One region of the Streptomyces sp. NPDC048142 genome, then DNA from elsewhere that is predicted to be linked to it. Evidence: riboswitches for the same ligand, from Rfam matches in the RefSeq annotation. Region 1 holds a riboswitch; the other holds the start of a gene.

Region 1 (4,162 bases):
CAACCCCGCGGACGAGCTGGCCAGGCGCCGCAACCGCGCCGGCTGAGCGCTCCGGACGAACAGCACGGCGGGCAGCACGACGAACAGCGCGACGGGACGGTCCGGCAGCCCCAGGGGGGCGCCGGACCGTCCCGTTGTCAGTGCGGTAGGGCAGCATCGACGGTGTGAGACCCGCGCCCACGATCCTTCATCTGGACATGGACGCCTTCTACGCGTCGGCGGAGCAGGCGGCCAAGCCGAGCCTGCGCGGCAAGGCGGTCGTGGTGGGCGGTCTCGGCCCGCGCGGAGTGGTCGCCACCGCCTCGTACGAGGCCCGGCGGCTGGGCGTGCACTCGGCGATGCCCACCGCGCAGGCCCGGCGGCTCGCACCGAACGCGGCCTATCTGGTGCCCCGCTTCTCCCTGTACCGGACGGTGAGCGACCAGGTGATGGAGCTCCTGGGACGGCTGTCGCCCCTGGTGGAGCCGCTCAGCCTGGACGAGGCCTTCGTGGACCTGGAGGCCGGCGGGACGGCGGACGACTCGGCGTCGGCCCGCGCGACGGGGGAGGAGCTGCGGGCGGCCATCCGGGCGGTGACCGGTCTCAGCGGATCCGTCGGACTTGCCGGCTCCAAGATGCTCGCCAAGATCGCCTCCGAGGAGGCCAAGCCCGACGGGCTGCTCGTCATCGAGCCGGGCACCGAGCGCGAGCTGCTCGCCCCCATGTCCGTCCGCATCCTGCCGGGGGTCGGCCCGGCCACCGGGGACCATCTCAGACGCGCGGGGATGACCACCGTCCACGACCTGGCCGAGGCGGGCGAGGCGGAGCTCGTACGGCTGGTCGGCAAGGCCCACGGCCACGGGCTGTACCGGATGGCGCTGGGGCTCGACGACCGGCCGGTGGTCGCCGAGCGGGACGCCAAGTCCGTATCGGTGGAGGACACCTTCGACGTGGATCTGCACGACCGGGTGCGGGTGCGTGCCGAGGTGGAGCGGCTGGCCGTCCGGTGCGTGGAACGGCTGCGCGGCGCCGACCGGTCGGGCCGCACGGTGGTGCTGAAGGTGCGCCGCTACGACTTCTCCACGCTGACCCGCTCCGAGACCCTCAGAGGCCCCACGGACGACCCCACGGTGGTCCGTGAGGCGGCGGGGCGGCTGTTGGAGTCCGTCGACACCACGGGAGGCGTACGGCTCCTGGGGGTCGGCGTCACGGGTCTCGCCGACTACACCCAGGAGGACCTGTTCGCCCAGGCCGCCGACGCCCGGGAGCACGCACAGCGGACCCAGGAGCACCGGGCACCGGCGGTGGAGGGCGGCGAGGAGACCGCCCCGGAGCCCGAGTCGGACAGTGCGGAGCCGCTCGCAGCCCGGCGCTGGCCCGCCGGCCACGACGTGCACCACGAGGAGCACGGGCACGGCTGGGTGCAGGGAAGCGGCGTAGGCCGGGTCACCGTCCGGTTCGAGGAACCGTGGAGCGCACCCGGCCGGGTCCACACGTTCCGCGTCGACGATCCGCTGCTGCGGCCCGCCGACCCGCTGCCGCTCGTCCGCGAACCGGCCGGCTACTCCTCCTGGCCCGCCAGCCTGCCGAAGTCCCGGTCGGACCCCGGATCCCCCGGGGGCGCGGAGTCGAGCCCGTAATGGCGGTAGAGCTGCAGTTCCTGCTCGGGCGAGAGGTGCCGGCCGACGCCGAAGTCCGGCGCGCCCCTGATCAGCGCGCGGTCGAAGGGGACACGCAGCGCGTCGTCGACGAATTCGCTGGGCTCCAGCGGGACGAAGGCGTCCCTGCTGAACAGGCCGGTGCGGACGGCCGCCCACTCGGGTACGCCCGTCGCGTCGTCGAGATAGACCTCGTCCACCGTTCCGATCTTGGTGCCCTTGCGATCGAATGCCTTGCGGCCGATCAGGCTGCGCGGATCGATATCGGTCTGCACGGTGCCTCCCACTGGTCGCAACTGCTCGGGGTGGTCCCTGCTGCCCCACCAAGCACCACACAAGTGCAGATCCGTGGCGTCGGCCACTCGAGAGCTCCGGCGCACCGGCCGCTGGTAGGCTGGCAGTGGCTGCTGACCCCGTGCGGGAGAGTCCTCCGGTGCAGAATCCGGAGGCGCCGAAGGAGCAACTCCTCCCCGGAATCTCTCAGGCCCCCGTACCGCACGGACGAGGTCACTCTGGAAAGCAGGGCGGATCCGTGCGGGCGCAGGCCCGGGTGGACCCGACCCTCACCGACGGTGAAAGTCGGCACGCCTCCGGGCGGGCCGGTGAAGCTCTCAGGTTGAGATGACAGAGGGGGAGGCCGTCCGGGCACCCGCGCCGTGGTGCCCCTCGCAGGTCGTGACAGACCAGGAGGCCTCCACCATGACCCCCCGTCGCACTCCGCTCTCCCAGCTGGAGCAGGGCATTCCGTTCGAGCAGCGCCACATAGGGCCCGACGCCGGAGCCCAGGCGAAGATGCTCGCCCAGGTCGGCTACGGCTCCCTCGACGAGCTCACCGCCGCCGCGGTGCCCGACGTGATCAAGAGCGCGGAGGCCCTGAACCTTCCCTCGGCGCGCACCGAGGCCGAGGTCCTGGCCGAGCTCCGGTCGCTGGCCGACCGCAACCAGGTGCTCGCCCCGATGATCGGCCTCGGCTACTACGGCACCTTCACGCCGCCGGTCATCCTGCGCAACGTCATGGAGAACCCCGCGTGGTACACGGCCTACACGCCGTACCAGCCGGAGATCTCCCAGGGCCGCCTGGAGGCCCTGCTGAACTTCCAGACGATGGTCGCCGAGCTGACCGGGCTGCCCACCTCGGGCGCCTCCCTGCTCGACGAGGGCACCGCGGCCGCCGAGGCGATGGCGCTCGCCCGGCGCGTCGGCAAGGTGAAGAAGGGCGTCTTCCTGGTCGACGCCGACACCCTGCCGCAGACCGTCGCGGTGATCGAGACCCGTGCCGAGCCCACCGGCGTCGAGGTCGTCGTCGCCGACCTCAGCAACGGCATCCCCGCCGAGATCGCCGAGCGCGGCGTCTTCGGCGTGCTGCTCCAGTACCCGGGCGCCTCCGGTGCCGTGCGCGCCATCGAGCCCCTCATCGAGCAGGCCCACGAGCTCGGCGCGATCGTCACCGTCGCCGCCGACCTGCTGGCCCTCACGCTGCTCACCTCGCCCGGCGCGCTCGGCGCCGACATCGCGGTCGGCACCACCCAGCGCTTCGGCGTCCCGATGGGCTTCGGCGGCCCGCACGCCGGCTTCATGGCGGTCCGCGAGAAGTTCGCCCGCTCCCTGCCCGGCCGCCTCGTCGGTGTCTCCGTCGACGCCGACGGCAACAAGGCCTACCGCCTGGCCCTCCAGACCCGTGAGCAGCACATCCGCCGCGAGAAGGCCACCAGCAACATCTGCACCGCGCAGGTCCTGCTCGCCGTCATGGCCGGGATGTACGCGGTCTACCACGGCCCCGAGGGGCTGCGGACGATCGCCCGGCGCACGCACCGCTTCGCCGCGATCCTGGCCGACGGTCTGCGCACCGCCGGCGTCGACGTCGTGCACGGCGCGTTCTTCGACACCCTGACCGTGCGCGTCCCGGGCAAGGCCGCGGACGTCGTCGTGGACGCCCGGGAGCGCGGGGTCAACCTCCGCCTCGTCGACGCGGACCACGTCTCCGTCGCCTGCGACGAGACCACCACCCGGGCGCAGATCGCCGCCGTCTGGGCCGCCTTCGGAGCCGAGGGCGACATCGAGGCGCTGGACGCCACGGCGGCCGACGCGCTGCCCGGGGCGCTGCTGCGCTCCGACGACATCCTGACCCATCCGGTCTTCCACCAGCACCGCTCCGAGACCGCGATGCTGCGCTACCTGCGCAAGCTCGCCGACCGGGACTACGCGCTGGACCGCGGCATGATCCCGCTCGGCTCCTGCACCATGAAGCTGAACGCGACCGCCGAGATGGAGTCGGTCACCTGGCCCGAGTTCGGCGCGCTGCACCCCTTCGCCCCGGCCGAGCAGGCGCAGGGCTTCCTCACTCTCATCCGTGAGCTGGAGGAGCGCCTCGCCGAGGTCACGGGTTACGACGCCGTCTCCATCCAGCCCAACGCCGGTTCGCAGGGCGAGTTCGCGGGTCTGCTGGCCGTCCGGGCGTACCACCGTGCGAACGGCGACGACCAGCGCACCGTCTGTCTCATCCCGTCCTCCGCGCACGGCACCAA
Region 2 (4,162 bases), on a different contig from region 1:
GCAGCGCCTCGTAGGTGTCGTAACGCCCGGGGGTCACCTGGCGCAGCATGTGCTCGACCTTCCCGGCCGCCGCGGTGCCTGACGCACTCACCCTGGGTCCCGCCCCTCGTCGATCCGTCGCGTTCGCGCCGCCGCTCCCGGGCACACGGGAGCGACCACGCCATCAAACCAGCTTAGACCCACCGGCAATTGGGGGGTGGCGTCACGGGGCTGGGCACGCACTCCCCCAAGCTCTCGGCTCCGCTCGACCAGGGGAGACCCCATCTGCCTCAATCCTCCGCCTTGCAGCTGCACGCACCCAGCCCCGCTCCTTCTCCCACCCCCCAATTGCCGGTGGGTCTTATGCGCCACTTCTGACACCGACTTGACGGCACGGTCCGGCGGCGCAGTGACCCGGCTGCCCTCCGGTCCGGCCGGTGGACCTCGTGCCGGTGGATCAGTGGCCCTCGCGCCGGTAGAACGGGCGTACTTTCTCCCGCATCCAGTCGCCGACGAGGTCCTGGGCCACATCCAGCAGGACCAGGTTGACCGGCCAGGGCACCTGGACCCGGCCGAGCGCGCGGCCGATGGCGTCCATGGGGGCGCTCTGCCCCGCGCCGTCCCAGGTGGCGAACTCGACGCCGACGAAGAGGACCGGGTCCCCGCCCTCGATGCTGGCCAGCGCCCGGCGGGCGGTGCTCACCACACCGGCGGCCTCGAACTCCTCGGACACGGCGGTGAGGAAGTCGACCGGGTCGTGCTGCCAGTCCGGCTCGAACAGCCGGACCCGGCCGCCGGTGGCGGGCCCGTCCAGGGCGCTGCGGCCGGTCCGGCAGAGCTCGGCGACGGCCGGCGGGGGAAGCGGTACGCCGACCGCGCCGCCGGGGTTCACGGCGATGCCGACCTGCGGGGGCAGGCCCCGGGCGAAGTCGCGGGCGGGCGCGACGGCGAAGGACATGTGGCTGCCGACGCAGCTGAGGAACTGGGCCTCGGAGCTGAAGACGGGGACGAAGGCCGCGCCCTCGATCTCCATCATCGGCAGGTCGAGGTCCGCGCTCGCGGGGCTGCCGCCGCCGGGCAGCGGCACCCAGACGGAGCTGCGGCCGAGCACCTCGACGAGGCGGCCGCCCGCGTCCGGGACGCCGAGCGAGGCCGTCAGCACCTCTTCGAGCTCGTTCGCGGGCCACCCCTGCCGGGGGTGCGCCGGTGCGGGTGCCGGAATGTCCACTGGCTCTGTGCCCTCTCTTCACCGCCTCGGCCGCGCGCGGCGGCCGTCGTGCTCCGGCCAGCACCTTAGCCGGAGTGGACGGCCGGGGCTCAGGCGTCCGTGAAGGAGATCCGGCCGAGCGCCCCCGCGGCCACCCGGTCCAGCAGCACCGCGGAGGAGCAGCCGGCGGGCAGCAGCCCCTGTTCGGTGTCACGGAGCAGCCGGGCCACCGCGTGCCGGTGGCGGGCGAAGGCGTAACCGGAGACCCCGCGTCCACGCTCGCGCTGCCCCCGCCGGGCCACCTCGGGCGTCACGTCGAGCAGGATCAGATGGAGGGTGCGGCCCCGGCTCACGGCGTGCCGGGCGAGCCAGCGGCGTACCCAGGTCTGGGTGCCGCAGTCGTGCACGACGACGGATTCGCCGGAGCGCAGGGCGTTCCAGAGGCCCAGGTAGTGCGCGGCGCGGACCAGCGGGCGGTAGAGGGCGTAGGGAAGTAAGCCGGGCAGGGCCGCGGCCCAGCTGTCGCGGGTGTTCTGGGAGTCGATGGCGCGGCCCCGCGCGGCCCGCCGGATGAGGGTCGACTTCCCGCTGCCGGGGAGTCCGGAGACCACCACGACGTCACCGGCGGTGAAATCGAGGTCGTACGGGCCGCAGAGAGTGCGCCCGCGCAGGTCGCGTACCACCGGCGCGCCCTCCGTGAGCAGCTCCCGTACGGGTGCGCCGGGCTGTGCGGGCATCGCGCCGTGCGCCACCCCCGCGGTCGGTACCGACCGCTGCAACGTCATCGCCCATCCCCCTGCTGTCGGGTCACCCACGCCTGGCTCTGAAGTGTAAAGAAAAGGTAATGCGGCACAACCGGCCCGGGGCCTGCCCGGCGGATCGGGCCGGGCTCGCGGGTCCCGGCCGTCTTCATCCGCGTGGGGACCTGACCCCCCACTCTCCCCCAATGCGTGCGATGATGACCCCGCCAACTGCATACCGGCCGTTCGAATCCGCGCGGGAGAGTTCCGGCCACAGTGTGAGCCGGGCGCCGAAGGAGCAAGATCCTCCCTTGAATCTCTCAGGCCCCGTACCGCGTGGATGAGGCAGATCTGAAAAGCGAGCCGCCCCGCGGCTCCACCCAAGGTGCAAGCCGAGCCCCCTGAACAGGGGCGCCCTCCCAGGGCATACCCCGTCAGGGGCTATCGGCGAACCTCTCAGGTTCCGATGACAGATGGGGAGGATTCGTCCTGACGTCGTCATGCCCTGGAGCTGTATCCATGAGCACTGCCCCCCGTCTCACCGCCCTCGATGCTCTGCACCGCTCGCTCGGCGCCACCATGACCGACTTCGCCGGCTGGGACATGCCCCTGCGGTACGCCAGTGAGCGCGACGAGCACAACGCCGTACGCACCCGGGCCGGGCTCTTCGACCTGTCGCACATGGGCGAGATCACCGTCACCGGCCCCGGGGCCGCCGCCTTCCTGAGCTACGCGCTGGTCGGCAACATCGCCACCGTCGGCAACGGCCGCGCCCGCTACACGATGATCGTCCAGGAGGACGGCGGGATCGTGGACGACCTGATCGTCTACCGGCTCGGCGATTCGGAGTACATGGTCGTCGCCAACGCGGGCAACGCGCAGATCGTGCTGGACGCGCTGACCGCCCGCGTCGGGGGCTTCGACGCCGAGGTGCGCGACGACCGGGACGCGTACGCGCTGCTCGCGGTCCAGGGTCCCGAGTCGCCCGCCATCATGAAGGCCGTCACCGACGCCGACCTGGACGGGCTGAAGTACTACGCGGGCCTGCCCGGCACGGTCGCCGGGGTCCCGGCGCTCATCGCCCGTACCGGCTACACCGGTGAGGACGGCTTCGAGCTGTTCGTCGCACCCGAGCACGCCGAGCAGCTGTGGCGTGCCCTGACCGAGGCGGGCTCGGCGCACGGACTGATCCCGTGCGGCCTGTCCTGCCGGGACACGCTGCGCCTGGAGGCGGGCATGCCGCTGTACGGGCACGAGCTGACGACGGCGCTCACCCCGTTCGACGCGGGTCTGGGCCGGGTCGTGAAGTTCGAGAAGGAGGGCGACTTCGTCGGCCGCGAGGCGCTGATCGCCGCCGCCGAGCGCGCCGGGACCGCCCCGCCGCGCAAGCTGGTCGGCCTGGTCGCCGAGGGCCGCCGGGTCCCGCGCGCGGGCTTCCCCGTGGTCGCCGACGGCAAGGTGATCGGCGAGGTCACCTCCGGCGCCCCCTCCCCGACCCTGGGCAAGCCGATCGCCATGGCCTACGTGGACGCGGCCTTCGCCGCGCCGGGCACCGAGGGCGTGGGCGTGGACATCCGCGGCACGCACGAGCCGTACGAGGTCGTCGCGCTGCCGTTCTACAAGCGCCAGAAGTGATATCCCGGTAGAAACCGGCCTTCTCACTCACACGCAGGCGTCACGGAAGTGACGTACCTCCGTCTCACCCCGTAAGACCACCGTTCATCAGCACTCCCCCGCGTACAGGAGAATTCAGGTCATGAGCAACCCCCAGCAGCTGCGGTACAGCAAGGAGCACGAGTGGCTGTCGGCCCTCGAGGACGGCGTCGCCACCATCGGCATCACGGAGTACGCGGCCAACGCGCTCGGTGACGTCGTCTTCGCCCAGCTCCCGGAGGTCGGCGACACGGTGACCGCGGGCGAGACCTGCGGCGAACTGGAGTCGACCAAGTCCGTCAGCGATCTGTACTCGCCGGTGACCGGTGAGGTGACGGCGGCCAACCAGGACGTCGTGGACGACCCCTCGCTGGTGAACTCCGCTCCCTTCGAGGGCGGCTGGCTGTTCAAGGTGCGCGTCGCGGAGGAGCCGGCCGATCTGCTCTCCGCCGACGAATACACCGCGTTCTCCGGCAACTGAGACCTTAAGGGACCCCCTGATGTCGCTTCTGAACTCCTCCCTCCACGAGCTGGACCCGGACGTCGCCGCCGCCGTCGACGCCGAGCTCCACCGTCAGCAGTC

Evidence for each region. A riboswitch is a leader RNA that binds a small molecule or an ion and turns the genes downstream of it on or off. The one in region 1 is predicted to bind glycine.
Region 2: another riboswitch for glycine. It lies ahead of gcvT (glycine cleavage system aminomethyltransferase GcvT); the one in region 1 lies ahead of gcvP (aminomethyl-transferring glycine dehydrogenase).

The regions. Positions count from the first base shown of each region.
Region 1 is NZ_JBIDBC010000006.1:8,832-12,993, forward strand. It holds gene ACGF2Y_RS10130 (MerR family transcriptional regulator) at 1-46, shown strand, start outside; gene ACGF2Y_RS10135 (DNA polymerase IV) at 165-1,619, shown strand; gene ACGF2Y_RS10140 (PRC-barrel domain-containing protein) at 1,541-1,912, opposite strand; glycine riboswitch at 2,046-2,143, shown strand; gene gcvP (aminomethyl-transferring glycine dehydrogenase) at 2,337-4,162, shown strand, end outside.
Region 2 is NZ_JBIDBC010000001.1:18,520-22,681, reverse strand. It holds gene ACGF2Y_RS00120 (enhanced serine sensitivity protein SseB C-terminal domain-containing protein) at 1-91, opposite strand, end outside; gene ACGF2Y_RS00115 (enhanced serine sensitivity protein SseB) at 437-1,207, opposite strand; gene ACGF2Y_RS00110 (AAA family ATPase) at 1,297-1,971, opposite strand; glycine riboswitch at 2,174-2,271, shown strand; gene gcvT (glycine cleavage system aminomethyltransferase GcvT) at 2,446-3,561, shown strand; gene gcvH (glycine cleavage system protein GcvH) at 3,683-4,060, shown strand; gene glyA (serine hydroxymethyltransferase) at 4,080-4,162, shown strand, end outside.